DNA from 4 places in the Streptomyces sp. NPDC042259 genome. Region 1 is predicted to be linked to each of the others. Evidence: riboswitches for the same ligand, from Rfam matches in the RefSeq annotation. Region 1 holds a riboswitch; each other region holds the start of a gene.
The links. A riboswitch is a leader RNA that binds a small molecule or an ion and turns the genes downstream of it on or off. The one in region 1 is predicted to bind cobalamin.
Positions count from the first base shown of each region.

Region 2: linked by a shared signal. The riboswitch ahead of metE (5-methyltetrahydropteroyltriglutamate--homocysteine S-methyltransferase) and the one ahead of cobN (cobaltochelatase subunit CobN) in region 1 are both predicted to bind cobalamin.
Region 3: linked by a shared signal. The riboswitch ahead of ACZ6MA_RS15515 (ribonucleoside-diphosphate reductase subunit alpha) and the one ahead of cobN (cobaltochelatase subunit CobN) in region 1 are both predicted to bind cobalamin.
Region 4: linked by a shared signal. The riboswitch ahead of ACZ6MA_RS00350 (cobalamin biosynthesis protein) and the one ahead of cobN (cobaltochelatase subunit CobN) in region 1 are both predicted to bind cobalamin.

Region 1 is NZ_JBVJDW010000002.1:958,858-966,076, forward strand. Features, by position in the region: gene cobN (cobaltochelatase subunit CobN) at 1-3,434, opposite strand, end outside; cobalamin riboswitch at 3,525-3,669, opposite strand; partial or broken gene ACZ6MA_RS08615 (nitrite reductase) at 3,925-4,758, shown strand; gene ACZ6MA_RS08620 (precorrin-8X methylmutase) at 5,191-5,817, shown strand; gene ACZ6MA_RS08625 (precorrin-2 C(20)-methyltransferase) at 5,814-7,219, shown strand, end outside.
Region 2 is NZ_JBVJDW010000002.1:496,917-504,135, reverse strand. Features, by position in the region: gene ACZ6MA_RS06915 (non-ribosomal peptide synthetase) at 1-79, opposite strand, end outside; gene ACZ6MA_RS06910 (non-ribosomal peptide synthetase) at 194-1,501, opposite strand; gene ACZ6MA_RS06905 (MFS transporter) at 1,726-3,006, opposite strand; gene ACZ6MA_RS06900 (endonuclease/exonuclease/phosphatase family protein) at 3,273-4,124, opposite strand; cobalamin riboswitch at 4,586-4,777, shown strand; gene metE (5-methyltetrahydropteroyltriglutamate--homocysteine S-methyltransferase) at 4,939-7,219, shown strand, end outside.
Region 3 is NZ_JBVJDW010000004.1:724,480-731,698, forward strand. Features, by position in the region: gene ACZ6MA_RS15500 (tetratricopeptide repeat protein) at 1-153, shown strand, start outside; gene def (peptide deformylase) at 258-887, shown strand; gene ACZ6MA_RS15510 (ribonucleotide-diphosphate reductase subunit beta) at 1,001-2,023, opposite strand; gene ACZ6MA_RS15515 (ribonucleoside-diphosphate reductase subunit alpha) at 2,014-4,395, opposite strand; adenosylcobalamin-variant (AdoCbl-variant) riboswitch at 4,566-4,663, opposite strand; gene mctP (monocarboxylate uptake permease MctP) at 4,939-6,564, opposite strand; gene ACZ6MA_RS15525 (DUF3311 domain-containing protein) at 6,561-6,908, opposite strand; gene ACZ6MA_RS15530 (hypothetical protein) at 7,015-7,219, opposite strand, start outside.
Region 4 is NZ_JBVJDW010000001.1:58,808-66,026, forward strand. Features, by position in the region: gene ACZ6MA_RS00325 (hypothetical protein) at 1-671, opposite strand, end outside; gene ACZ6MA_RS00330 (alpha/beta hydrolase family protein) at 906-2,051, opposite strand; gene ACZ6MA_RS00335 (class II aldolase/adducin family protein) at 2,122-2,793, opposite strand; gene ACZ6MA_RS00340 (inorganic phosphate transporter) at 2,906-4,147, shown strand; gene ACZ6MA_RS00345 (hypothetical protein) at 4,180-4,425, shown strand; cobalamin riboswitch at 4,544-4,679, shown strand; gene ACZ6MA_RS00350 (cobalamin biosynthesis protein) at 4,811-5,887, shown strand; gene ACZ6MA_RS00355 (cobyric acid synthase) at 5,917-7,219, shown strand, end outside.

The DNA of each region.
Region 1 (7,219 bases):
TCGAGGACGTAGGTCTGGGCGAGCTTGTCGTACATCCAGTCGGGGACGACGCCGGTGGTGGCGTCGTAGCCGAACAGGTAGTCCACGGTCGCGGCGAGTTCGAAGGCGCCCTTGTAGCCGTGGCGGCGCATCGCCTCGATCCAGCGGGGGTTGACCACCCGGGCGCGGAAGACGCGGGAGGTCTCCTCGACCAGGGTGCGGGTGCGGACCGTCTCCGGGCGGGTGGAGTCGCCGATGTACGCCTCGGGGGCCTTGCCCTTGAGTGCCTTCACCGTGGCGACCATGCCGCCGTGGTACTGGAAGTAGTCGTCGGAGTCGGCGATGTCGTGCTCGCGGGTGTCGGTGTTCTTCGCCGCGACCGCGATGCGCTTGTAGGCGCTCTCCATCTCCGCGCGGGCCGGGCGGCCCTCGAGTTCGCGGCCGTAGGCGTAGCCGCCCCAGACGGTGTAGACCTCGGCGAGGTCGGCGTCGGTGCGCCAGTCGCGGCTGTCGATGAGCTGGAGCAGGCCCGCGCCGTAGGTGCCGGGGCGGGAGCCGAAGATGCGGGTGGTGGCGCGGCGTTCGTCGCCGTGTTCGGCGAGGTCGGCCTGGGCGTGGGCGCGGACGTAGTTGTCGTCGGCGTCCTCGTCGAGGGCGGCGGCCAGCCGGACCGCATCGTCCAGCAGGCCGATGACGTGCGGGAAGGCGTCGCGGAAGAAGCCGCTGATGCGCAGGGTGACGTCGACGCGGGGGCGGCCCAGCTCCGCCAGGGGGATCGGCTCCAGGCCGTTGACGCGGCGTGAGGCGTCGTCCCAGAGCGGGCGGATGCCCATCAGGGCGAGGGCTTCCGCGACGTCGTCGCCGGAGGTGCGCATGGCGCTCGTGCCCCACAGGGACAGGCCCACCGACTTCGGCCAGTCGCCGTGGTCGGTGCGGTAGCGCTGCAACAGGGAGTCGGCGAGGGCCTGGCCGGTCTCCCAGGCGAGCCGGCTGGGGACGGCCTTGGGGTCGACGGAGTAGAAGTTGCGGCCCGTCGGGAGGACGTTGACCAGGCCGCGGAGCGGGGAGCCGGAGGGGCCCGCCGGGACGAAGCCGCCGTTCAGGGCGTGCACCGCGTGGTCGATCTCGTCGGTGGTGGCGGCCAGGCGGGGTACGACCTCGCGGGCGGCGAAGTCGAGGATGGCGGCGACCTGGTCGCCGTGCCCGCCCGCCACGGAGGCGACCGCGGCCGGGTCCCAGTCCGCGTCCTCCATGGCCTGGACGAGCGCGCGGGCCCGCTCCTCCGCCTCGTCGGCGGTGGTGCGGGTGGCGGCGGACTCGTCGAGGCCGAGGGCCTCGCGCAGGCCCGGCAGGGCCTGTGTGCCGCCCCAGATCTGGCGGGCGCGCAGGATCGACAGGACGAGGTTGACCCGCGCCTCGCCGGTGGGCGCGCCGCCCAGGACGTGCAGACCGTCACGGATCTGGGCGTCCTTGACCTCGCACAGCCAGCCGTCGACGTGCAGCAGGAAGTCGTCGAAGCCGTCGTCGTCCGGACGGTCGTCGAGGCCGAGGTCGTGGTCGAGCTTCGCGGCCTGGATCAGCGTCCAGATCTGGGCGCGGATGGCGGGCAGCTTGGCCGGGTCCATCGCGGAGATGGACGCGTACTCGTCGAGGAGCTGTTCCAGGCGGGCGATGTCGCCGTAGGACTCGGCGCGGGCCATCGGCGGCACGAGGTGGTCGACGAGGGTGGCGTGGGCGCGGCGCTTGGCCTGGGTGCCCTCGCCGGGGTCGTTGACGAGGAAGGGGTAGATCAGCGGCAGATCGCCGAGGGCGGCGTCCGGGCCGCAGGCGGCGGACAGGCCGGCGTTCTTGCCGGGCAGCCACTCCAGGTTGCCGTGCTTGCCGAGGTGGACCATGGCGTCGGCGCCGAAACCGCCGTCGGCCTGGGCGGCGGCGATCCAGCGGTAGGCGGCCAGGTAGTGGTGCGAGGGCGGCAGGTCGGGGTCGTGGTAGATCGCGATGGGGTTCTCGCCGAAGCCGCGCGGCGGCTGGATGAGGATCAGCAGGTTGCCGCGGCGCAGGGCCGCGAGGACGATGTCGCCCTCGGGGTTGGCGCTGCGGTCGACGAACATCTCGCCGGGCGCCGGGCCCCAGTGCTCCTCGACGGCCTCGCGCAGCTCGGCGGGCAGCTCGGCGAACCAGCGCCGGTAGTCGGCGGCCGGGATGCGGACGGGGTTGCGGGCGAGCTGCTCCTCGGTGAGCCACTCCTGGTCGTGGCCGCCGGCCTCGATGAGGGCGTAGATCAGCTCGTCGCCGTCGCCGGACGCGAGCCCGGGGACCTCCTCGGACCCGAAGTCGTAGCCCTCCTCGCGCAGTCGGCGCAGCAGTGCCACGGCGCTGGCCGGGGTGTCGAGCCCGACGGCGTTGCCGATGCGGGAGTGCTTGGTGGGGTAGGCGGAGAGGACCAGCGCGAGGCGCTTGTCGGCCGCGGGGATGTGCCGCAGCCGGGCGTGGCGCACGGCGATGCCGGCGACGCGGGCGGCGCGCTCGGCGTCGGCCACGTACATCGGCAGACCGTCCTCGTCGACCTCCTTGAAGGAGAACGGGACGGTGATGAGGCGGCCGTCGAACTCGGGGACGGCGACCTGGGTGGCGGCGTCGAGCGGCGAGAGGCCCTCGTCGTTCTCCTCCCAGGCGCTGCGCGGGCCGGTCAGGCACAGGGCCTGGAGGATCGGCACGTCGAGGGCGGCGAGGGCGCCGGCGTCCCAGGATTCGTCGTCGCCGCCGGCGGAGGCGGCCGCGGGCTTGGTGCCGCCCGCGGCGAGGACGGTGGTGACGACGGCGTCGGCGGCGGTGAGCGCCTCGACGAGCGCGGGCTCGGGGGCGCGCAGCGAGGCGACGTACAGCGGCAGGGCGCGGCCGCCCGCGTCCTCGATCGCCCCGCACAGGGTGTCCACGAAGGCGGTGTTGCCGCTCATGTGGTGGGCGCGGTAGTAGAGCACCGCGATGAGCGGGCCGCTCGCGCCGGGCTTGGGGGTGCGCTCCAGCGGGCCCCAGGTGGGGGCGGGCGCGGGCGCCTCGAAGCCGTGTCCGGTGAGCAGCACGGTGTCGGAGAGGAACCGCGCGAGCTGTTCGAGGTTGGCGGGGCCGCCGTGCGCGAGGTAGGCGTGCGCCTCGGCGGCGATGCCGATGGGGACGGTGGAGGCCTCCATCAGCTGGGCGTCGGGTGCCTGTTCGCCGGTGAGGACGACGACGGGGCGGTCCCCGGCGAGCAGCAGGTCGAGCCCCTCCTGCCAGGCGCGGATGCCACCGAGGAGTCGTACGACGACGAGGTCGGTGCCCTCCAGCAGCGCGGGCAGGTCGTCGAGCGCGAGCCGGGCGGGGTTGGCGAGCCGGTACGGGACCGGGCCTCCGTGGGCGGCAGCCGCGCGGGCGCTGAGCAGGTCGGTGTCGGACGTCGACAGGAGAAGGATCACGCGGCGCTCCCCAGGGCATCGAGGGTCGCCCGGGGCGTGCCGGACCGGAAAGTGCGCATGCGGCGGCTGGCCTTCCTCGGGGTCCGCGCCCCGGGCGGTTGGAGGACGGCGGGAGTTCCTGACTCGCCCGGCATCGCTGCCGGGCTCACAGTGGCGGGACCGTGCCGGAGTCACACCGGCTTCCTCCCCTGACGCCGTCGCTGGCGTTTGGCGGACCAGAGGACGAATAAAGAGATTCTGGCCACCGGTGAGCATAGTAAGCGCTGGCCGTTTGGCACAGGACGGTGCACCCGGTGTGATCGTCGGTATGCTCGCCGCCATGCCCGTCACCCCCACATCCCCCCCGGAGCGGGATAAACCGGCCGCCGGCGGACGGACCGTCCGCGCGGGCGGCGACGCGTGCCCCGGAGCGCTGCGGCTGCACGCCGCGGACGACGGGGCGCTGGCGCGCGTCCGGCTGCCCGCCGGTCTGTTGACGGCCCCTCAGGCGATGGTGTTGGCGCAGGTGGCGCGGGAGTTGGGCGACGGGAATCTCGACATCACCTCGCGTGGCAACGTTCAGTTGCGCGGGCTGGCCGAGGGCTGTGGCGGCGAACTGGCCGACCGGTTGCGGACGGCGGGACTGCTCCCGTCGGACCGGCACGACCGGGTGCGCAATGTGGCGGCCTCACCGCTGTGCGGCCTGGACGCGGGGACGCACGGAGGGACGCACGGGGGTGCCGAGCCGTCCCGCACGGGGGCAATCGATGTGCAGGCCTGGGCGCGCGCCCTGGACGCACTGCTGTGCGCCCCCGGCTCCGACCGTGCCGACGACCCGGATTTGTCAGGTTTGTCGGGACGTTTCCTCTTCGGTCTGGACGACGGGCGCGGTGACATCGTGGCCCTCGGTCCCGATGTGACATTGATCGCAAGCGGCGAGGGGCAAGCCGTCCTGTGCTTCGCCGCCTCCGGCCCCGGGCTGCGGATCGCCGCCGCCGACGCGCCGCGCGCGGCCGCGCTGGCCGCGCGCGAGTTCCTCGCGGCGCTGTCCCACAGCGGCGCCAAGGCCTGGCGCGTGCGGGACCTGGCGCCCGAACACCGCCCGCGCATCGCGGCATTGGCGGACCGGCTGAGGGCCGCGGGCATCGCCTGCGCACCGCTTGCCGACCCCCGGCTCCCGCACGGCTCCCCCGCCGAGCCGGGCCTGGTCACCGGCCCGGACGGGCGGTGCGCGCTGTCGGTGACCGCGCCGCTCGGCCGGCTGAGCACCGCCCAGTGGTCCCTGGTGGCCGACGCGGCCGCCCGGGACGGGGCGGGCGAGCTGCGTGTGACACCCTGGCGCGGCATCGTCGTCCCCGGTCTGCCGGCCGGTACGGCTCCCACCCGGCTGGCGGCGCTCGCGGACGCCGGACTCGTCACCTCCACCGCGTCCCCCTGGCACCGGGCGGGCGCCTGCGCGGGCCGGCCGGGCTGCGCCAAGTCCCGCGCGGACGTACGGGCGGACGCGGCGGCCTGCCTGGCGGGGCTGCCCCCGGCGGGGCTGCCGGTGTACTGGTCCGGATGCGAGCGGCGGTGCGGCCACCCGGGCGGCAGATGGGTCGACGTGCTCGCGACCGGTGACGGTTACCGGATCGCGGTACGGGACGGCCGGACGGAAACGGAACCGGTGACCGCACCCGCCACGGCGGGGGGACCGGCCGCCGCGGTCGCGGCGGCCCGCCGCTCGGCGGACCGACCTGCACGACACCACCAGGCGCAACCCAGCAAGCGAGGCACAGTGTTCGAGTACGAGAAGGACGGCGCGTCCATCTACCGCCAGTCCTTTGCCACCATCCGGGCCGAGGCCGACCTCGGCGGACTGCCGCCGGACGTCAGCCAGGTCGCGGTGCGCATGATCCACGCCTGCGGGATGGTCGATCTCGTACGGGACCTCGCGTACTCCCCCCAGGTGGTAGCGCGCGCCCGGGCGGCGCTGCGCGCCGGGGCACCGATCCTGTGCGACGCGAACATGGTCGCCAGTGGGGTGACCCGCAAGCGGCTGCCCGCGGACAACGAGGTGCTGTGCACCCTCGCCGACCCGTCGGTGCCGGAGCTGGCGCGGCGGATGGGCACGACCCGCAGCGCGGCGGCGCTGGAGCTGTGGCGCGACAAGCTCGACGGCGCGGTCGTGGCCGTCGGCAACGCGCCGACGGCATTGTTCCGGTTGCTGGAAATGGTCCAGGAAGGCGCGCCGCGCCCGGCCGCGGTCATCGGCATACCGGTGGGCTTCATCGGGGCCGCCGAGTCCAAGGACGCCTTGGCGGACAGCCCCTTGGGGCTCGACTACCTGGTGGTGCGGGGCCGCCGCGGCGGCAGCGCCATGGCAGCGGCGGCGATCAACGCGATAGCGAGCGAGGAAGAGTGAACGAGAAGCCTTCGACGACGGGCCGGCTGTACGGAGTGGGCCTCGGCCCCGGCGACCCGTCGCTGCTGACCCTGCGCGCCGTCGACGTCATCACCTCGGCCGATGTCGTCGCGTACCACAGCGCCCGGCACGGCCGCAGCATCGCGCGCGGCATCGCCGAGCGCCATCTGCGCCCCGACCACATCGAGGAGCGGCTGGTCTACCCCGTCACCACGGAGACCACCGACCACCCCGGCGGCTACCGGGGCGCGATGGAGGAGTTCTACGAGGAGGCCGCGGCGCGGCTGGCCGCGCACCTGGACGCCGGGCGCACGGTCGCGGTGCTCGCGGAGGGCGACCCGCTCTTCTACAGCTCGTACATGCACATGCACAAGCGGCTCAAGGACCGCTACCCCACGGAGGTGGTCCCCGGGGTCACCTCCGTCAGCGCGGCGGCGGCCCGGCTGGGCGAGCCGCTGGTGGAGGGCGAGGAGGTGCTGACGATCCTGCCGGGCACGCTGCCCGAGGAGGAGCTGACGGCCCGCCTGGCCGCCACCGACTCGGCCGTGGTGATGAAGCTCGGCCGCACGTTCCCCGCCGTCCGGGGCGCGCTGGAGCGCGCGGGCCGGCTCGCGGACGCCCGGTACGTCGAGCGCGCGACGATGCCCGGGGAGCGTACGGGCCCGCTGGCGGAGGTGGACCCCGCGTCGGTGCCGTACTTCTCGGTGGCGGTCCTGCCGAGCCGCGTCGACGCGGCTCCGGCCGCCTCGGGCCGCGGCGAGGTCGTGGTCGTCGGGCTCGGCCCGGCCGGCCCGCTGTGGCTGACGCCGGAGGCGCGCGGCGAGCTGGCGGCGGCCGAGGACGTCGTCGGCTACAGCACGTACGTGGACCGGGTGCCCGTGCGGCCGGGCCAGCGGCGGCACCCGTCGGACAACAAGGTGGAGTCCGAGCGTGCCGAGTTCGCACTCGACCTCGCCCGGCAGGGGCGGCGGGTCGCCGTCGTCTCCTCCGGGGACCCGGGCGTCTTCGCGATGGCGACGGCCGTACTGGAGATCGCCTCGGAGGACCCGTACCGCGAGGTGCCCGTCCGGGTGCTGCCCGGCATGACGGCGGCCCACGCGGCCGCAGCACGGGCGGGCGCGCCGCTCGGCCACGACTACGCGGTCGTGTCGCTGTCCGACCGGCTCAAGCCGTGGGAGGTCATCGCGGAACGCCTGCGGTCCGCCGCGGCGGCGGACCTGGTCCTCGCCCTGTACAACCCCGGCTCCCGCAGCCGCGTCTGGCAGGTCGGCAAGGCCCGCGACCTCCTGCTGGAACACCGCCCGGCCGACACCCCGGTCGTTCTGGGCCGGGACGTGGGCGGCCCGGAGGAAAGCGTACGGATCGTCCGCCTCGGTGCCCTGGACCCGGAAGAGGTCGACAT
Region 2 (7,219 bases), 460 kb from region 1:
TGAAGTTGTAGGCGCGACTGCCGGGCAGCATCTGCTCGTGCAGCCAGACGATCTCCTGGGATGTGGAGAGTCCGAACATGGTCAACCCTTCCGTGGGGTGGGAGGAGGGGCCCGGTGCCCGCGCCGGGTGGGCGGCGGGCCGGGGTGGGGAACAGGCCGGGAGCCGAAGGACCGCCGGCCGGGCGGGCGGCGTTCAGCCCACCGGCGCGTGTCCGAGGGTGTGGGCGCGCAGGGTGTCGAGCAGAGCGGCGAAGGCGTCCTCGGCGAGCGGGTCCGGCACGACGCCCCGGTCCCACGCCATGCGGACGAGAAGGTCCGTTCCGTGGGAGACGGACACGGCGAACGGCGCCTGTACGGGGCGGCCGTCGATGTGCGTCTCGTGCCCGGTGGCGTCGCCGAGCCGCAGCGGCGGACGGCGGCGCAGGTCTTCGGCGGTGAGCAGCCCGTCGAGCCGGCCCGACCAGGGCACCCCGGCCGCGCGGGCCGCGCGCACCACCTCGTCGAACGGGGCGTCCGCGTGGTCGAGGTCGTCCCACCACGCCACGGTCCGCTCGTCGGGCCCGCAGGCCGTGGCCGGGTGGACCACGGTGTTGAGGAAACAGCCCAGGACGGGTCGGGCCGCGGCGGGCCGGCCGCCCCACGGGTAGCCCAGGGCCGGGACCCGGTCCGGCCCGTACAGCGTGCGCGCGGCGGTGGCGCAGGCGTCGAGCAGGGCGGGGAAGGGCGGCCGGGAGCCGTCGGGCGTGCCGGGCAGCCGGTGCAGGGCGGCTCCGGTCCCGGCCGGCCCGTTCCCGGCGCGTGCCCCCGGCGTGGCCCCGGCGGCCGGGCGGAGCGCGGCGAGCCGCCGGGCCCAGTACGCGAGGGACCGCTGCCCCGACGCCCGCGCCTCCGCGTCCAGTTGGAGGTCGACGGCCTCGCGGTAGGCGGCCAGCTCGTCCGCCGCCCGGGCCCCGGGGACGTCCCGCGCGCCGAGGCCGTGGCGGTAGGCATCGGTGAGATCGGCCAGGACGCGCCCGATGGACGCCTCGTCACAGGCCGCGTGGTCCATGACGACGGCGAGGACGTCTCGGTCGCCCGCCGGGTCGGCGGCGAAAAACAGCCGGAGCGGCGGGCCCTCGGCCGCCCAGGCGCCCAGCACCCGGCGCAGCGCGTCGTCCGCGCTCTCGCCGGGGCGCGGCTCCACGCGGCTCACCCGGGCGTCGGGCTCGGTGAGCCGCTGCACCGGGACCCCGCGCAGCGTTTCGGGACGGGCCCGCAGGGCGGGGTGCAGGGCGGCGAGGTGCCCGGCCGCGGCCCGCAGCCGGCCGGTGTCGACGGATCCGCGGGGGAAGGCGAAGAACAGCGGGACGAGATCGGGCCGGCCGGCCGGGTCCATCCGCCGGGCGAGCAGGAACCGCCGCTGCGCACCGGTGACCGGGAGCGGCGCGGCGGCCCGCGCCACGCCGTCGACGGCGTGCCGGTAACGGTCGAGGTACTGCGAGGTGATGCTGCTGGACTGCACGATGTCCTCCCGCGCGCCGGGGGGCGCGCTGACTCGTGAGACGAAGGGGGGTGGGGCCAGAGGTGGTGGGGGTGCGCGGGACCGCCGGGGTACCGGAGCGTCCGAGCGGTGCGCTTCCAGGGCGCCGCCGGGCCCGGGCGGGCCTGGACGGGCCTGGACGGAAGGGGTGCGGGCCCCGGGCGGGGTCCGGCTCCGAGGGGGCGGGGCCAGGTGTCGGGCAGGGCTCAGGTACCGGACACGGCTCGCCCCGCGTCGGCGTCGGGGACCGGCAGATCACGCAGCCGCCGCAGCGGGGACAGCAGCAGGGGCACCGGGACGAGCAGAAAGCCCACGGCACACACCCACACGGCGGCGCGCGGCCCGGCGGCCGAGGCGACGGCCCCGCCGAGCAGGGCCCCGAGCGGCATGGTGCCCCAGACCATGAAGCGCAAGGTGGCGTTCATCCGCCCGAGGAGCGCGTCGGGGCACAGCAGTTGCCGGAAACTGACCTGGGCGACGTTGTAGACCACCGCTCCGAAGAACACGGCCGCGGAGGCGACCGCGAACCACCCGGCGGCGGCGCCGGGTCCGGCCAGCGGCCACAGCAGCGCGAACGGTCCCGTCACGACGGTGGACAGCCAGATGACCCGGGCCTGGCCGACGGCACGGGCGAGTGCTCCCGCGCACAGCGCTCCCGCCAGTCCGCCGACGGCCGAGGCCGACAGCATCAGCCCGAGCACCCCGGGCGGCAGGCCGAGTTCCCGCACCAGGAACACCGTCTGGACCGACATCAGCATCGCGGAGAAGAAGTTCGCGACCCCGGTGGCGCAGGCGATCATGCGCAGCACGGGGTGGCGCAGGACGAACACGAGCCCTTCCGCGACCTGCGTGCGCAACGGAACGCCCGGGACGGGCACGGGCCGTGACTCACGGGCGCGGATCCCGCGCAGGAAGAGCGCCGACACGAGATAGCCGATCGCGTCGGCCAGCAGGGCGACGGGAGCCCCGAGCAACTGCACCAGGGCGCCGCCCAGCCCCGGCCCGGCGACCTGGGCGGACGAACGGGCCGTCTCCAGGGCGCCGTTGCCCGCGACCAGCTGCTCCCGGGGGAGCAGGCCGGGCAGATAGCTCTGGTGCGCGATGTCGAAGAACACGGTGGCCACGCCGGTGACGAGCGCGGCCACGTACAGCTGCGCCATGGTCAGCGCCCCGGCCCACGCCGCGAGGGGCAGGCTCAGCATCGTCACGGCCCGTACGACGTCGGCGCGGATGAGCAGGGGCAGTCGGCGCACCCGGTCCACCCAGGCTCCCGCGGGCAGCCCGACCAGCAGGAACGCCGCGGTCTCGGCGGCTGTCAGCAGGCCGGTCTCCATGGGGGACGCGTCGAGTTCCACCACGGCCACCAACGGCAGGGCCACCAAGGTCACTTGAGTGCCGACCTGGCTCACCGCCGCGCCGGAGAGCAGTAATCGGAAGTCGTAGTTCCGAAAGAGCCCTGAGCACATGGGCTTCACTGACGAGGACATTTGGCAGACATTTGGTGATGAGGGTGGGCTCAGTCAAAATCATCCGGGTACTTCCGGACAGTTTTGTTCGTAATGCGGACAAGTGTTGGTGACGTTGAGGCGAACGGTTTCGGACTGTCAAGGGAACGTCACCCAGGGTGGCCTGCGGCGGAAGGGTTTTCCGGGCCCCAGGGGCCGCGAGGGGAGCCAGTTGTTCGAATGTCCGATAGTCGGTTCCTGGTCCGGGGTGAATGGGTCCGAAGTGGTGACACCCGGGCGGCTTTACGCTAAGCGGACGAGCCGGGAGCCCCCCACAGCTCCAACTCCGCCTGCACCGGCAGGTGATCGCTGGGGAACCGCCCGCCCTGCTGGAAGACGTTGATGACCGCGTGCCGGGTGCGCACCCGGGGTGAGGTGAGGATCCAGTCGATGCGGTCGCCGCCCGGTACCGGCGGCCGGTAGCCGTGGAAGGTCGCGTACTGCTCACTACGCCGGTCGGCCGCGTCCCAGGAGTCCACGAGCGAACCCTGGTCGAGCATCGTGTCGTAGACGGGGTTGCCGTGGGCGGCGACGTTGAAGTCACCGGTGACGATCCGTGGCAGAGTCGGGTCCAGACCACGCAGCCGGGTGGTGATCAGCGCGGCGGAACGCTCACGCGCGTACTGGTGGGCGTGGTCGAGATGGGTGTTGAGGACGTAGAACTCACCCCCGGTGCGCAGATCGCGGAACCGGACCCAGGTCACCATCCGGACCACGGTGTTGCCCCACGTGGCGGACCCGATCAGATACGGGGTGTCGGACAGCCAGAAGTGGTCGTACGCGACGGGGGCGAGCCGCCGTACTTCGTAGAAGACTGCTGTGAACTCATCGCGACTGCCTCCCGCCCGGCCCGTGCCGAGCCAGGCGTAGCGCGGCCCCAGATCGGCGGCGATGTCGCGCAGTTGCCCGTACAGCCCCTCCTGAGTGCCGAGGAGGTGCGGGCGCTCGTGGCACAACAACGCCCGCATCACGGGCCGGCGCTCGGCCCAGGTGTGGGGCGGGATGTCGGAGGCGTAGCGGAGGTTGAAGCTCATCACGCGCAAGGGGCTCCGCGCGGGATCGGTGCGGCGTTCGAGAGGAGCGTGCGCGAAGGCGGTCACGGCGTCTCCAGGTTCCGGGCGAGATCCGGGTACCGGAGATTCTCACGCCCCTGTGTGCCTTGCAACGGGGCGGTTGCCTGGCCGGCCGGGCGCGCTGTGTGGTGTCCTCAAACGCCGGACGGGCTTGCTGTGTGGTGTCCTCAAGCGCCGGACGGGCTGGTTTCGGCTGGAGCCCAGCCACATCAAGCCCGTCCGGCGTTTGAGGACGCGCCCGCAGGGCGCCTTGCCGCCGCAGGCGGCACCACCGGCTGGCGGCCGAAAGAACCGCCGGAGTCCGGCGGCACCACCGCTGCGCGGCGGTAGTCCTCAATCGCCGGACGGGCTGGTATTGGCTGACCTCAGCCAAATTGAGCCCGTCCGGCGATTGAGGACGCGCGCCCGCAGGGCGCCCGCCGCCGCAGGCGGTAAAGACAGGCCGGTAGCCGAAAGAACCGCCGGAGGCCTAGGGTGGGGCACGCAGCTGGTTCGCCCCGTCCGCCAGGCGGGAGCGTCGTAAGAGGGAACCCGGTGGAAGTCCGGGACTGCCCCGCAGCGGTGAGTGGGAACGACCGCCGTCATACGCACTGGACGCCCACGCGTCCGGGAAGCGACGGCCAGTAGGAGCCCGGCGGCCCCAGGCCGAAGGGCGCGCCCGCGAGTCCGAAGACCTGCCACTGCCCGCACGCCACCCGCGTGCGGTGATCGCGGTGGTCCCGAGGGAGGGCCGGCGGCGGCAGGCAGGCGCGCCCGGCGCGCCCGCCCTCTTCGTCGTGTTCCGTCGTCCCTTCGCGCCCGGTCCGCCGTGGTCATTCCGCGACTCGCGAAGGAGAGTTCCGTGACCGACCGCACCGACCGCACCGACCGCACCACCACCCCGCCCTCCCGCGCCACCGTCCACGGCTACCCCCGGCAGGGCCGGGGCCGGGAGCTGAAGAAGGCCGTCGAAGGCTACTGGGCGGGCCGCGTCAGCGCCGATGCCCTGCAGGCCACCGCCGCCACCCTGCGCCGCACCACCTGGAGCCAGTTGGCGGAAGCCGGTGTGGACGAGGTCCCCACCGGCGACTTCTCGCTCTACGACCACGTCCTGGACACCACCGTCATGGTCGGCGCCATCCCCGAGCGGCACCGCGCCGCCGTCCAAGGCGACGCCCTGGACGGCTATTTCGCGATGGCCCGCGGCACCCAGGAGGCCCCGCCGCTGGAGATGACGAAGTGGTTCGACACCAACTACCACTACCTCGTGCCCGAACTGGGCCCGGACACCGTCTTCACCGCCGACCCCGCCAAGCCGCTCGGCGAACTGCGCGAGGCCGTGGCCCTCGGCCACACGGCCCGCCCCGTCCTGGTCGGCCCGGTCACCTATCTGCTCCTCGCCAAGCCCGCCCCCGGGGTCCCGGCGGACTTCCAGCCGATCACCCTCCTCGACCGGCTGCTCCCCGTGTACGCCCAGGTGCTGGCCGAACTACGGGCCGCGGGCGCCGCATGGGTCCAGCTCGACGAACCCGCCCTCGTCCAGGACCAGCCCCCGGCCGTCCTCGGCGCCGCCACCCGCGCCTACCGTGACCTGGGCGCCCGCACCGACCGGCCCAGGATCCTGGCCGCCGCGTACTTCGACCGCCTCGGTGACGCCCTGCCCGTCCTCGCCAAGTCGCCCGTCGAAGGGCTGGCCCTGGACTTCACCGGCCCCGCCGCCGCCAACCTCGAAGACCTCGCCGCGGCCGGCGGCGTGCCCGGCAAACGCCTCGTCGCCGGTGTCGTCGACGGACGCAACATCTGGCTGAACGACCTCGAGCACTCGCTGGCCACCCTCGCCACCCTGCTCGGTCTCGCCGGCCGGGTGGACGTGGCGCCGTCCTGCTCGCTGCTGCACGTCCCCCTCGACGCCACCGCCGAACGCGACATGGACCCCCAGGTGGTCCGTTGGCTCGCCTTCGCCCGGCAGAAGACCGAAGAGATCGTCACCCTCGCCCGCGGACTGAACGAGGGCGCCGACGTCATCGCCCCGCGCCTCGCCGCCAACCGCTCCGCCCGCGCCTCCCGTGCCGCCTCCGCCCTCACCCACGACCCGGCCGTCCGGGCCCGCGCCGCGGCCGTCACCGAGCGGGACACCCGCCGCCCGCAGTCGTACCCCGAACGGGCCGTGGCCCAGCGGGCCCGGCTGGGCCTGCCGCTGCTGCCCACCACGACCATCGGCTCGTTCCCGCAGACCACCGAGCTGCGCACCGCCCGCGCCGACCTGCGGGCGGGACGGATCGACGCCGCCGGGTACGACGAGCGCATCGCCGCCGAGATCCGCGACGTCCTCGCCTTCCAGGAGAAGGCCGGCCTGGACGTCCTCGTCCACGGCGAGCCCGAACGCAACGACATGGTCCAGTACTTCGCCGAGCGGCTCACCGGCTATCTGGCCACCCGGCACGGCTGGGTGCAGTCCTACGGCACCCGCTACGTCCGCCCGCCGGTCCTCGCCGGTGACATCTCCCGCCCCGAGCCCATGACCGTGGCCTGGACGCGCTACGCCCAGTCACTGACCGAGCGCCCGGTCAAGGGCATGCTCACCGGGCCCGTCACCATGCTCGCCTGGTCCTTCGTCCGCGACGACCAGCCGCTCGCCGACACCGCGCGCCAGGTCGCCCTGGCCCTGCGCGACGAGGTCGCCGACCTGGAGGCCGCCGGCACCGCCGTCATCCAGGTCGACGAGCCCGCGCTGCGCGAGACGCTGCCCCTGCGCACCGCCGACCGCCCCGGCTACCTGGCCTGGGCCACCGAGGCGTTCCGGCTGGCCACCGCGGGCGTCCGCGCGGACACCCAGATCCACACCCACATGTGCTACGCCGAGTTCGGCGACGTCATCGGCGCCATCGAGGAACTGGACGCCGACGTCATCAGCCTGGAGGCGGCCCGCTCGCACATGCGGATCGCCGACGAACTCGCCGTGGCCGGATACGGCCACGAGGTGGGCCCGGGCGTCTACGACATCCACTCACCCCGGGTGCCGGGCGTCGAGGAGACCGCCACCCTGCTGCGCAAGGGGCTCGGGGCCATTCCCGCCGAGCGGCTGTGGGTCAACCCCGACTGCGGGCTGAAGACCCGTGGCTGGAGCGAGGTCCGCGGCTCCC
Region 3 (7,219 bases), on a different contig from region 1:
GGCCACCGCACGGCGGGCTCCGGCTCGCTGTGGGTGCCCGAGCGCGAGGCCGGGATCGCCGCCCCCGCCGGGCTGGTGCGCGGCCTGCTGGACGGCTGGGTCGCCGACAGTCCCGATTCCCGTGAATGGCGGGATCTCGAAGAGGTCTGCTGAGCGGAGGCCCGCCGTGGGCCCCGGCGCCCGTCGTGACCCCCGTACTCTGTAGGGATCCTGCGGGATACGAGTTTTCCGGGTTCTGAGAGAGGCATACGGCCAACATGGCGCAGCATGAGAGCGAGCAGCCGGTGAACGGCGAGTTCATCGTGGACACCGAGGACTGCGAGGCGCGCGAGCTCGCGTACCGTGAGCGCGGCACCTCCCGTCCGATCACCGTCGTCGGCAACCCCGTGCTGCACCGGGAGTGCAAGGACGTCACGGAGTTCGACGACAAGCTCGCCCAGCTGATCGACGACATGTTCGCCAGCCAGCGGACCGCCGAGGGCGTGGGCCTGGCCGCGAACCAGATCGGTGTGGACCTCAAGGTCTTCGTCTACGACTGCCCCGACGACGAGGGCGTCCGGCACACCGGGGTGATCTGCAACCCGGTCCTCGACGAGCTGCCGGCCGACCGCCGTGTCCTGGACGACTCCAACGAGGGCTGTCTGTCGGTCCCCACCGCCTACGCCTCGCTGGCCCGCCCCGACTACGCGGTCGTGCGCGGCCAGGACGCGAAGGGCAACCCGATCGCGATCGAGGGCACCGGCTACTTCGCCCGCTGCCTCCAGCACGAGACCGACCACCTCTACGGCCGGCTCTACATCGACCGCCTCTCCAAGCGCGAGCGCAAGGATGCCCTCCAGCAGATGGCCGAGGGCACGCCGCGCTACGAGATCGTTCCGAACGACTGATAGCACGACGAGGGCCCCGCTCCTACCGAGCGGGGCCCTCGTCGTGTCTTTGCCGCCTGCGGCGGCGAGCGCCCTGCGGGCGCGTCCTCAATCGCCGGACAGGCTGGTTTTGATCAGAACTCGTCGTCGAAGGCGACCGAGCCCTCGACCGCCACCTGGTACGCGGACGCGCGGCGCTCGAAGAAGTTGGTCAGCTCCTGGACGTTCTGCAGCTCCATGAAGGAGAACGGGTTCTCCGAGCCGTAGACCGGTGCGAAGCCCAGACGCTGCAGGCGCTGGTCGGCGACGCACTGGAGGTACTCGCGCATGGACTCGGTGTTCATGCCCGGCAGGCCCTCGCCGCACAGGTCGCGGCCGAACTGCAGCTCCGCCTCGACGGCTTCCCGCAGCATGTCCGTGACCTGCTGCTGGAGCTCGTCGTCGAAGAGGTCGGGCTCCTCCTGGCGGACGGTGTCCACGACCTCGAACGCGAAGTTCATGTGCATGGTCTCGTCGCGGAAGACCCAGTTGGTGCCGGTCGCCAGGCCGTGCAGCAGACCGCGGCTGCGGAACCAGTACACATAGGCGAAGGCGCCGTAGAAGAACAGGCCCTCGATGCAGGCCGCGAAGCAGATCAGGTTCAGCAGGAAGCGACGGCGGTCGGCCTTCGTCTCCAGCCGGTCCAGCTTCTCGACCTCGTTGATCCACTTGAAGCAGAACTGGGCCTTCTCGCGGATCGAGGGGATGTTCTCGACCGCGTCGAAGGCGGCGGCACGGTCGTCCGGGTCGGGGAGGTAGGTGTCCAGCAGCGTCAGATAGAACTGGACGTGCACGGCCTCCTCGAAGAGCTGCCGCGACAGGTACAGCCGCGCCTCGGGGGAGTTGATGTGCTTGTACAGCGTGAGGACGAGGTTGTTGGCCACGATCGAGTCGCCGGTCGCGAAGAACGCGACGAGGCGGCCGATCATGTGCTGCTCGCCCGGGGACAGCTTGGCGAGGTCGGCGACGTCCGAGTGGAGGTCGACCTCCTCGACCGTCCAGGTGTTCTTGATCGCGTCGCGGTAGCGGTCGTAGAAGTCCGGGTACCGCATCGGGCGCAGCGTCAGCTCGAAGCCCGGGTCGAGCAGGTTCTTCTGTTCGGACGACATTACTGGCATGCCTCGCAGGACTCGGGGTTCTCAAGGGAGCAGGCGACGGCGTCGGCGTCGGGCGCCGGGGCCTGCTGGACGGGGATGGTGGCGGCGGCGCCGGCCGAGCGGGCGATCCGGGTCGCCGGACGCGAGCGCAGGTAGTACGTCGTCTTGATGCCCTGCTTCCAGGCGTACGCGTACATCGAGCTGAGCTTGCCGATGGTGGGCGAGGCCATGAAGAGGTTCAGCGACTGGCTCTGGTCCAGGTACGGCGTACGGGCCGCGGCCATGTCGATCAGGGCGCGCTGCGGGATCTCCCAGGCGGTGCGGTAGAGGTCGCGCACCTCCTTGGGGATCCAGTTCATGTCCTGGATCGAGCCGTTGGCGTCCGTCATCGCGTCCCGCGTGGTGCGGTCCCACACGCCGAGCTGCTTGAGGTCCTCCACCAGGTAGGTGTTGACCTGGAGGAACTCACCGCTGAGCGTCTCGCGCTTGAAGAGGTTGGAGACCTGCGGCTCGATGCACTCGTACACACCCGCGATGGAGGCGATAGTGGCCGTCGGCGCGATGGCGAGCAGCAGCGAGTTGCGCATGCCCGTCTTCGCGATCCGGGCGCGCAGCGCGTCCCAGCGGTCGGCCCAGCGCTGCTCGGCGTTCGGGTAGTGGTCGGGGTGCAGCACACCGCGCGCGGTGCGGGTCGCGGCCCACGCCGGGTGCGGGCCGTGCCGCTCGGCGAGGTCGGCGGAGGCTTCGTACGCCGCGAGCATGATGCGCTCGGAGATCCGGGTGGACAGCTCCTTCGCCTCGGCGGAGTCGAAGGGCAGCCGCAGCCGGAAGAAGACGTCCTGGAGGCCCATCAGGCCGAGGCCCACCGGGCGCCAGCGGCTGTTGGAGTTCCCGGCCTGCTCGGTCGGGTAGAAGTTGATGTCCACGACGCGGTCGAGGAACGTCACGGCCGTACGGACGGTGCGGTCGAGCTTCTCCCAGTCCATCTCGCCGTCGGCACCGAGGTGCTGCGCGAGGTTGACCGAGCCGAGGTTGCAGACGGCCGTCTCGCCGTCGTCGGTGACCTCGAGGATCTCGGTGCAGAGGTTCGAGGAGTGGACGACCTTGCCGGGCTCGGCGGTCTGGTTCGCGGTGCGGTTGGAGGCGTCCTTGAACGTCATCCAGCCGTTGCCGGTCTGCGCGAGGGTGCGCATCATCCGGGAGTACAGCACGCGCGCGGGGATCGTCTTGATCGCCTTGCCGTCGGCCTCGGCCTTGCGGTAGGCGGCGTCGAACGCGTCGCCCCACAGGTCGACCAGCTCGGGGGTGTCGGCGGGGGAGAACAGCGACCAGTCGGCGTCCGCCTCGACGCGGCGCATGAACTCGTCCGGGATCCAGTGCGCGGTGTTGAGGTTGTGCGTGCGGCGTGCCTCCTCACCGGTGTTGTCGCGAAGCTCCAGGAACTCCTCGATGTCCGCGTGCCAGGTCTCCAGGTAGACACAGGCCGCGCCCTTGCGCCGGCCGCCCTGGTTGACGGCGGCGACGGAGGCGTCCAGCGTGCGCAGGAACGGCACGATGCCGTTGGAGTGGCCGTTGGTGCCCCGGATCAGCGAGCCGCGCGAGCGGATGCGCGAGTAGGACAGGCCGATGCCGCCGGCGTGCTTCGACAGCCGCGCCACCTGGTGGTAGCGGTCGTAGATCGAGTCCAGCTCGTCCAGCGGCGAGTCCAGCAGGTAGCAGGAGGACATCTGCGGGTGCCGGGTACCGGAGTTGAACAGCGTGGGGGAGGACGGCAGGTAGGAGAGCGTGCTGGTCAGCCGGTACAGCTCGGCCACGTCGTCCAGGGCCCGCGTCGACTGGTCCTCGGCGAGGCCGCAGGCCACGCGCAGCAGGAAGTGCTGCGGGGTCTCGACGACCTGGCGGGTGATGGGGTGACGCAGCAGATAGCGGCTGTGCAGGGTGCGCAGGCCGAAGTAGCCGAAGCGGTCGTCGGCGCCGTCGGCGAGCGCGGCGTCCACGAGGGCGTCCAGGCGCTCGGCGTGGGTGACGACGAACGCGGCCGTCTCGTCGGCGATCAGACCCTCGCGGTGGCCGACCGCGACGGAGGCGGAGAAGGAGAGGGCGCCCTGTCCGGCCGCCTCGTCGGCGATCGCCCGCGTGAGCAGTCGCGCGGCGAGCCGGGAGTACTCCGGCTCCTCGGCGATGAGCCCGGCGGCGGCCTCGGTGGCCAGGGACCGCAGCTCGGCCTCGTCCGAACCCGGGTGCCGGCCGCGCAGCGCGGCGGCGGCGACCTTGCCGGGGTCGGTGGCGGGCAGATCGGCGGTGAGGTCGGTCAGGGTGCGCAGCAGCGCGGTCCCGGGGCCGCCGGTCGCTTCCGCTGTCGCTGAGACCGGATCGGCGGGCGCGATGGTCACGTGGGGCTCTCCCTCGCTCGGCAGTGGTGTGGGCCGGGCGGGCGGGCGCGACGGGCGCGTACGGGCGCACCCCTGCACCAGGGCATGCCACGCAGCGTCCACCGGCCCAACCCGCGAGACCCGGACGAATTCGACGCCCTGTTCCGAGTGGTGGCTCGGAGGCGGGCGCGCTGTCGGCAGGTCCTCGGACTCTTGGGTACGTAAAACCGCACACATACACCGTTGCGGGACAGTTCCGGATTTCCACCGGATTCCCCTGCGGCGACAGCGAGGACGAGCATACATCTAGTGCTGCCACTCGTACGCGCCCCCACATCTTGTGTCGCGCGGTAATGAGCTGGGTGCGGAATGTGCTAGAGCGCCCGGGTGTTGGACCTCGAATCCCTATTGGCGTGAGCCCCCGTCACGGCCCTTCGCGGCCCCGCGCGAAGGCCCTCCGGAGGGCCTCTGCGAGCGCCTCGGCGGCGCCCGCACGGCGAAGGCCGCCGCCCCCCTGTTCGTCGGGGAGCGGCGGCCTCAGAGGCGCGGTCGGGGGCGTCGGGGTCAGTGGCCGCCGGGGGCTCCGGCGGTGGCCGCCGGAAGCTTCTCCACCACGCCCGGGTCGCCCGCGTCGGCGGTGTAGTCCGACGCCTTCGTCTCGTCCACACCGTCCGGCGCGCCGAGCTTTCTGAGCACGAAGGTGAGGACGATCACCACGAGGACGTTGAGGACGAAGGCCGTGAGGCCGATGTAACCCTTCTCACCGATCAGCGGGATGAGGTTGGTGTTGCCGAAGTGGTCCTGCGTGGCGCTCGGCGTGGCGTAGGCCCGCCAGGTGCCGTAGACCATTCCGGCCGCCCAGCCGCCGAGCAGCGCCCAGCGGTGGCACCAGCGGGTGAAGAGCCCGCCGACCAGGGCCGGGACGGTCTGCAGGATCCAGATGCCGCCGAGCAGCTGGAAGTTGATCGCGACCGTTTTGTCCATGGTGAGCACGAAGACCAGCGCGCCGACCTTCACCAGCAGCGAGGAGAGCTTGGAGACCTTCGCCTCGTGCTCGGGCGTGGCGTCCGGCTTGATGAAGTCCTTGTAGATGTTGCGGGTGAACAGATTCGCGGCGGCGATCGACATGATGGCCGCCGGGACGAGCGCGCCGATCCCGATCGCGGCGAACGCGACGCCCGTGAACCAGTCCGGGAACATGTTCTCGAAGAGTTGCGGGATGGCCAGCTGGCCGTTCTTGACCTTGACCCCGGCGGCGAGCGCCATGAAGCCGAGGATCGCCAGCAGCCCGAGCATCAGCGAGTACAGCGGCAGGATCGTGGTGTTGCGGCGGATGACGTTACGGCTCCGGCTGGAGAGCACGGCCGTCACCGAGTGGGGATAGAGGAAGAGCGCCATCGCCGACCCGAGGGCGAGCGTCGCGTACGCCCACTGCGCCTGCGGACCGGTCACCAGGGAGCCGCGCGGCTTGCCGGTCGCCGGGTTCTCGGCCGCGAGCGCCTCGCCCGCCTTCGCGAAGATGTCGTCGAAGCCGCCGAGCTTGATCGGGATGTAGACGATCGCCACGATGATCACGATGTAGATCAGCGCGTCCTTGACGAAGGCGATCAGCGCCGGCGCCCGCAGCCCGGCGGAATAGGTATAGGCCGCCAGCACGCCGAAGGCGATCAGCAGCGGCAGGTCCTTCATGAACCAGTTCGACCCGCCGCCCACGCCCATCACGTCCAGCACGGCCTGGATGCCGACCAGCTGGAGCGCGATGTACGGCATCGTCGCGAGGATGCCGGTGAGCGCGAGGGCCAGCGACAGCCCCTTGGACCCGAACCGGCCGCGCACGAAGTCCGAGGAGGTCACGTAGCCGTGCTTGTGCGCGACCGACCACAGCCGGGGCAGGAAGGTGAAGACCAGGGGATAACAGAGGATGGTGTACGGCACCGCGAAGAAGCCCGCCGCGCCGCCCGCGTAGATCGCCGCCGGGACGGCGACGAAGGTGTACGCGGTATAGAGGTCACCGCCCAGCAGGAACCAGGTCACCCAGGTGCCGAACGAGCGCCCGCCCAGCCCCCACTCGTCGAGATTGTTCGCGTTCTCCGCGCGCCGCCACCGGGAGGCGACGAAGCCCATGACCGTGACGACCAGGAAGAAGAAGAGGAAGACGGCGAGTGCCACGCCGTTCACGCCGTCCTTCACCGCCGCTCACCCCCCTTGCGGACGCGCTCCTGGCGCCGCACGATCACGTACGCGACGACGGTGAGCACGGTCGAGAGGATGACCCACAGCATCTGGTACCAGTAGAAGAACGGCATGCCGATGAAGGTGGGAGTGAGCCGGGAGTAGGAGTCGACCCACAGCATCGCGCCGAAGGGGATGGCCAGGCACACCCCCGCGACGACCATGGGCACGGTGACGGCGGTTGCCGTACGGCCGCCCTGGTGTCCGAACTCCGGTGACGTCGCCGACTGCTGAGGCACGTGCGCGGGTGCCCCGGCGGGCTCGGCGGGTTCGGCGGGTGGTTCGGTTGGTGGTTCCGTCATGTGGTGACTCCCCCCTGTGTGATCACTGCGTGATGCGCAGGGAATCTAGGGGAGGGTGCTACTGGGCGTCACCCCCTGTCCGCATATCGGTATGGCAACGTCGTCGTCAACGCCACTGGGGAGGGAGGGCGGACGCCTGCCGCTCCCGCTTCCAGCCCTCGGGCCGGTACTTCGGCGCCCACCACTGCGCGCCGTGCTCCACCCAGTGCTCACGTATCTCGCGGACCTGCTCCGGCGTCGTGTCCCCGATGCCGGCCTCGGTGCCACAGCAGTTACAGATGGTGCCGACGGGCCAGCCGTCCTCCCGGAAG
Region 4 (7,219 bases), on a different contig from region 1:
ACTGCCGGGACTGCCGGGACGGCCGGGGCGGCGGCGTTGCCGTAGGGGACCTCGCAGCGCTCGGCGCGGATCTCGGCGACGCGCTGCTGGAGGATGTCGAGGAGCATCGCCACGGGGACCGGGCCCGCCGAGAGGTGCATGACGGACAGCAGCTGCGGCGCGGCCTCGACGACCTCGGCGGCGATGGTCGGGTCCGTGCCGGCGGGTTCGGGGTGGGCGAGGGACCAGGCGTCGAAGAGCGCGACCCAGCCGCGCAGCACGGCGCTGTCGTCGCGGTCCCAGGCCTGGAGCCGCCAGCCGGGGCGGGCGGTGTCGCCGTGGAGTTCGACGAGCCCGGCGAGGCGGGCCCGGTCCCAGTCGGCCCGCACCTGCCGGGCGGTGAGCCGTAGGGCGTCGGCGGCCCGTCGGGCCGTGTCGTCGCAGAGTCCGCCGGCCTCGCCGGGGCGCAGCGAGGTGCCGCGGCCGCATTCGGTGGCCACCCAGCGGGCCAGCCGGACGGCGCCGGTGAGGCCGCCTCTGGCCTGCCGGGCGAGTTCCGTCGCCGCGGGTGTGCCCGCGGGCGGGCGGGGCGCCGGTCGGGAGCCGCGATTCGCCACGGCCCGGCGGGCAGCGGCGATCGGCTGTCGGGGGACCAGTCTGAGCCGGGAGTCGCGCGGAGTACGGGACGTCACAGGAGCAGTCTTGCCGTTGACGCTCCGAAAACCCAATCGGGATCAACTATCCGGCCGTTCAGCGACGGTAACCGGCGGTACGGAATCCTTTCGTCCGGTCACGGCGGCCCCTCGGGGCGCTCGCGTACTCCCGGTTCACCTCCGGTTTCGGCCGGTTTTCGACCCCCTCTTTCGGCCTGTTCCCGGCCTGTTCCCGACCTGTTCCCCGCCTTGCCGGGCCGCGCGTCACGGGCCTCACATCAGCGGGGTCAGGAAGCGCCGCAGCGCTTCCTCGTAGCGTGCGGGGTCCGCGTTCCATATCGCGGCGTGCGGGGCGTGCGCGACGGTATACGGGTGGATCAGCTCCGGCCGGCGCGCGAGGAGCTTTCGGGAGTGCTCCCAGGGCGCCAGCGGGTCTCCGGGACCGTGTGCGAGCAGGGCCGGAACGGTCAGCCGGGCGGGGTCGGCGGCGGTCATGAGCCCGTCGGGAGCCAGGCCGGTGCGGCCCTCGGCGGCGCGTACGGCGAGCGGGAGCAGCGCGGCCGGGACCCGGCGGTCGGCGGCGCAGGAACGCACCAGCAGGGGCCAGTCGAGGACGGGCGAGTCCATGACGAGCCCCACGACGCGGTGGCACAGCGCGGAGTCCATGGCGGCCAGCAGGGCCATGGTGGCGCCGGTGGACCAGCCGTGCAGGACGACGCGGCGCGCGCCGTAGCGCAGGGCGTAGCGGATGGCCGCGTCGAGATCGCGCCATTCCGCGGCGCCGAATCGGCTGATTCCGTCCGTCGGCCGGGGGGCGCCGGGGTCGCCCCGGTAGGCGATGTCCAGGACGGGGAGCCGCAGGCTCCGCAGGAACGGCATGACGACCATGGGGTGTTCCCGGGTGGTGCCGATGCCGTGCACGGTGATCACCCAGGTGTCGCGGGCACCGGGCACGAACCAGGCGGGCAGCGGTCCCAGCTCGCCGGGCACCTCGACGTCGGCGTGGTCGAGGCCGAGGGCGTCCCGCGGATTGCCCGAGTAGACCTGCGGCGTGAGCCACACCCGGGCCCCCGGCAGCAGCATGCCGTGCGTGACGCGCTCCAGGCGGCGTACGACGCAGTCGGCGGGGTGCCCCTCGCCGGCGGCGCCCCCGACGACGGGGCCGACCACCGCGTGCAGCCCCGGCGCGATCAGCCCGTACGTCCCCGGGCGCTCGCTGGCGAGGCCGCGGGTGAGGGTGACCGTGCCGTCGCCGGTGGCGTGCACCGTGAGGCGTGGTTCGCCGGGCGGCGGACGGCCCGGCGCGGGCTTGAGGGCGGCGTCGCCCGCGTACCGTCCGGCCGCCAGGAGGGCCGCTCCGGCACCGAGTACGGTCGTGGCGGCCGTGACGAGAGGGGCCGCCGCTGTACGCGGGCGCATCCCCTCCAGTGTGGGCGGCCCCGGCGTCCGCGGCCAGTGGGCGGGCCCGGTCCCGGACGCCGGGGCCGGCTCAGCGCTGTCCGTAGCCGCGGAGTTTGCCGGCGACCTCGGCCACCTGGGCTTCGCTCAGGAGCGTCGGGGTACGGCCGGGGACGGCGGCGGCGGTCAGCCAGAGGCGGCACATCCATTCCAGCTGGGCGGTGCGGTCGTACGCCTGGTCGAGGGTGGTGCCGTAGGTGACGGTGCCGTGGTTGCGCAGCAGCGCGCCCGTGCGCCCGGCGAGGGCGTCCAGCAGATGGCCGGCCAGTTCCTCGGTGCCGTAGAGGGCGTAGGGGGCCACGCGGACCGGCCCGCCCAGGTCCGCCGCCATGTAATGCACCAGCGGTAGGGCATCCACGAGGGTGGAGACGGCGGTGGCGTGGACGGCGTGCGTATGCACGATCGCGCCGGCGTCCGTGGCGCGGTAGACGGCCAGGTGCATGGGCAGTTCGCTGGTAGGGGTCAGCCCGCCGAGGACGCGGCGGCCGTCGAGGTCGACGCCGACGGCGTCCTCGGGGCCGAGCCGGTCGTAGGGAACGCCCGAGGGAGTGACAAGGACGACATCGCCGACCCGGGCGGAGACATTGCCGGAGGTGCCCACGACCAGGCCCTCCGAGGTGGTGCGACGGGCCGTGGCGACCACGTCCGCCCATGTCCGCCTGATCTCCTCGGGTCCGGCTATCCGCTCTCCGGTCGCTGTCATCGTCGTCCGCCTCCGGTTCTCGTCACTGCTCGGTCCGGCCCAGTTCACCTTCCGTTCACCCGGGGTCCCTACGGTCGCCGCGTACTGACCATCGAGCTGATTGCCTGGGTGAATGGAAAACATCACGCTTCTCATCGGGATCGTGATCGTCACGGCCTTGGTGTTCGACTTCACGAACGGCTTCCACGACACGGCCAACGCCATGGCCACGACCATCTCCACCGGGGCTCTCAAGCCCAAGGTCGCGGTGGCCATGTCCGCCGCCTTGAACCTCGTCGGCGCGTTCCTGTCCGTGGAGGTCGCCAAGACGATCTCCGGGGGCATCATCGACGAGAGCGCGGGGATCCGGCCAGAGGTCATCTTCGCGGGTCTGGTCGGCGCGATCGTGTGGAACCTGCTGACCTGGCTGGCGGGCCTGCCCTCCAGTTCGTCGCACGCCCTGTTCGGCGGCCTGATCGGCGCGACCGTCGTGTCCGTCGGCTTCGACGCGGTCAACGCCGACAAGGTCGTCATGAAGGTCCTCATCCCGGCGGTCGCGGCCCCGCTGGTGGCCGGCGTCGCCGCCCTCGTCGCGACCCGGCTCACCTACCGGCTCGCCAAGGGCCGCGACGAGAAGGACACCGCCAAGGGCTACCGCGCCGGGCAGATCGCCTCGGCCGCCCTGGTCTCCCTCGCCCACGGCACCAACGACGCCCAGAAGACGATGGGTGTGATCACCCTCGCGCTCGTCACGGGCGGCGTCGTCGCCCCGCACGCCGACCCGCCGATGTGGGTCATCGTCTCCGCCGGTCTGGCCATCGCGCTCGGTACCTACCTGGGCGGCTGGCGCATCATCCGCACCATGGGCAAGGGCCTCACCGACATCCAGCCGCCGCAGGGCTTCGCCGCCCAGACCGGTGCCGCGACCGTCATCCTCGCCTCCTCCCACCTCGGCTTCGCGCTCTCCACCACCCAGGTCTGCTCCGGCTCGGTCATGGGCTCCGGCCTCGGCCGCAAGGGCGGCGTGGTGCGCTGGTCCACCGCCGGCCGCATGGTCGTCGCCTGGGGTCTGACGCTGCCGGCCGCCGGTCTCGTCGCCGGTGCCGCCGCCCTCCTCGCCGACCAGGGCGACTGGGGTGTCGCCACGGTCGCCGTGCTCGCCCTCGCCGCCTGTGGCGCGATCTGGCTGGCCTCGCGCCGCAAGCCCGTGACGCACGACAACGTCAACGAGCTCGACACCCCGGCCGCCGAGCCCGCCGGTGTCGTCACCACCGCCCTCCAGGCCGTCGCCCCGCCGCCGGCCGGGCTCGTCACGGCCCCGGCCGCCCTGGCTCCCCGCGAGCCCGAGCGGACCCCGGCCGCCGCGACCGGCTGACGCCGGACCAGCCAGCCTTAAGGAAGAACGCAATGAACATCGACTGGGCAGCTCTCGGCCAGGTCTTCGGCGTCAGCCTCGTCGTGACCGTCGCGCTGGTGGGCGTCTTCACCCTCGGCATCGTCGGCACGTCCCGCAAGCCACAGGGGCGGCCCGACGCCGCCGGCGCGGCGGCGGTCACCACGGCGCCGACCACGATGGCGCGCACCGGCGCGTACGCCTGCTTCGCGCTGTGCGCGGCGGCCGTCGCCTACGGCATCTACCTCATCGTCACCTGACCGTCCGCCGACGGCAGTCCACCGGCACGGCCCGGGCGGCTTCGGCCGCAGGTCAAACGTGAGTTGACGGCCGTTCCCGGGCCGTGGTGGACTTCCGGGGCCAAACGGCGACAGCAAGAGGAAGCCGGTGCGAGTCCGGCGCGGTCCCGCCACTGTCACCGGGGAGCGCTCCCCCACCCCGTGGGTCCACAGGGGTCACGGCTCACCACGAGCTGGAAGACCGGGGGCGGCGCCGATCCGGGAGCCAGGAGACTCTGGTCGCCGGTCACGTCGAACCAGGGCGCGGACCCTGAGTGAGGACACATCGCCATGCCCGGCTGCCGCCCCACGCCCCCACCCTCCGTCCGCTGTGCACCCCTTCGAGGCATGACGGCGGTCTGATCCGATGCGTGCCGATCACGTCGGTTTCGCGTCCGGTGCCGCACTCGGCTTCCTCGGCGACCTCCTGGTGGGCGACCCGCGCCGCGGTCACCCCGTGGCCGCCTTCGGGCGCGCCGCGCAGGGCGTCGAGAAGAGGCTGTGGCGCGACCACCGCGGTTACGGCGCCCTGCACACGCTGGTGTGCGCGGGCGGCACCGTCGCCGCCGCCGGGCTGCTGACCCGTGCCGTGCGAAGCTCCCCCCGCGCGCGTCTCGCGCTGACCGCCGCCGCCACCTGGGCGGTGCTCGGCGGCACGTCCCTGGGCCGCGAGGCCCGGGCCGTCGGCGGCGCCCTGGCCGCCGGGGACCTGGACGTCGCCCGGGAGCGGCTGCCGCACCTGTGCGGCCGTGACCCGCAGGCGCTGGACGCGCAGGCGATCGCGCGGGCCGTCGTCGAGTCCGTCGCCGAGAACACCTCCGACGCCGTGGTGGGCGCCCTCGTCTGGGGCGCCCTCGGCGGCGTGCCCGGGCTCGTCGGCTTCCGCGCGGTCAACACCCTGGACGCGATGGTCGGGCACAAGTCCGCGCGCTACCGGCGGTTCGGCTGGGCCTCGGCCCGGCTCGACGACGTCGTCGGCTGGCCCGGCGCCCGGCTCACCGCCGCCCTCGCCGTCCTGGCCGGCCCCGATCCGCGCGGCGCGTGGCGGGTGGCCCGGCGGGACGCCGCCCGGCACCCCAGCCCCAACGCCGGCCCGGTGGAGGCCGCCTTCGCCGGTGCGCTCGGCGTCCGTCTGGGCGGCACCCTCGCCTACGCGGGCCGCGTCGAACACCGTCCCGTCCTGGGCGCGGAGCTGCGCCCGGTCCGGGCCGCCGACATCGAGCGCGCGGTACGGCTCTCGCGCCGGGTGTCGCTGCTGGCCCTCGGGGTCGCGATCGCCGGGCGGTACGCCGTCACCGGCGCGCGGGCCGCGGCACGCTCCACGAGCGGTGCGCCGGCCGGCCGCGTCCTGGGCAGACTTCCGGCAACCGCCTGGGCCGTACGGACGGCACTACGGATCCCACGACGGACCATCGCTCCCACGCAGCACAGGAGGAACCGGTGACAGCGGACAGGAGCGGGCCCGGGGGCCCGCTGGGCGGGGGCCTGCTGGTGGCCGGGACCACCTCGGACGCGGGCAAGAGCGTGGTCACCGCCGGGATCTGCCGATGGCTGGTCCGCAAGGGCGTCAAGGTCGCGCCCTTCAAGGCGCAGAACATGTCGCTGAACTCGTTCGTGACGCGCGAGGGCGCCGAGATCGGCCGGGCGCAGGCCATGCAGGCGGCCGCCGCCCGCGTCGAGCCGACGGCGCTGATGAACCCGGTGCTCCTCAAGCCCGGCGGCGACCGCAGCAGTCAGATCGTCCTCATGGGCAAGCCGGTGGGTGAACTCAGCGCCCGCGGCTACCACTCCGGGCGTCAGGAGCAGCTGTTCGGTACGGTCACGGAGTGCCTGGAGGAGCTGCGGCGCACGCACGACGCGGTGATCTGCGAGGGGGCCGGCAGCCCGGCCGAGATCAATCTGCGGCGCACCGACATCGTCAACATGGGCATCGCGCGGGCGGCACGGCTGCCGGTCGTGGTGGTCGGCGACATCGACCGGGGCGGTGTGTTCGCGTCGTTCTTCGGGACGACCGCGCTGCTCTCCCCCGAGGACCAGGCGCACATAGCGGGCTATATCGTCAACAAGTTCCGGGGCGACGTGAGCCTTCTGGAGCCGGGCCTGGAGATGCTGCGCGGCCTCACCGGCCGCCCCACGGTGGGCGTCCTGCCGTTCGCGCACGGCCTCGGCATCGACGAGGAGGACGGGCTGCGGGTCTCGATGCGCGGCGCGGTGCGCGAGTCGGTGGTGGCCCCGCCGCACGGCGCGGACATCCTGCGGGTCGCGGTCTGCGCGGTGCCGCTGATGTCCAACTTCACGGATGTGGACGCGCTGGCGTCCGAGCCGGGGGTCGTGGTCCGTTTCGTCGACCGCCCCGAGGAACTGGCCGACGCCGACCTGGTGATCGTGCCGGGCACCCGGGGGACGGTGAAGGCGCTGGCGTGGCTGCGCGAGCGCGGGCTCGCGGACGCCCTCGCGCGCCGGGCGGCGGAGGGCAGGCCGGTGCTGGGCATCTGCGGCGGCTTCCAACTGCTGGGCGAGCGCGTGGAGGACGACGTCGAGTCCAAGGCGGGCATCGTCGAGGGGCTGGGACTGCTGCCGGTACGGGTGCGGTTCGCGGTGGAGAAGACCTTGGCGAGGCCGGTGGGCACCGCCCTGGACGAACGGGTGGAGGGCTACGAGATCCACCACGGCGTCGCGGACGTACGAGGCGGCGAACCGTTCCTGGACGGCTGCCGGGTGGGGCCGGTGTGGGGGACGCACTGGCACGGCTCGCTGGAGAGCGACGGCTTCCGCC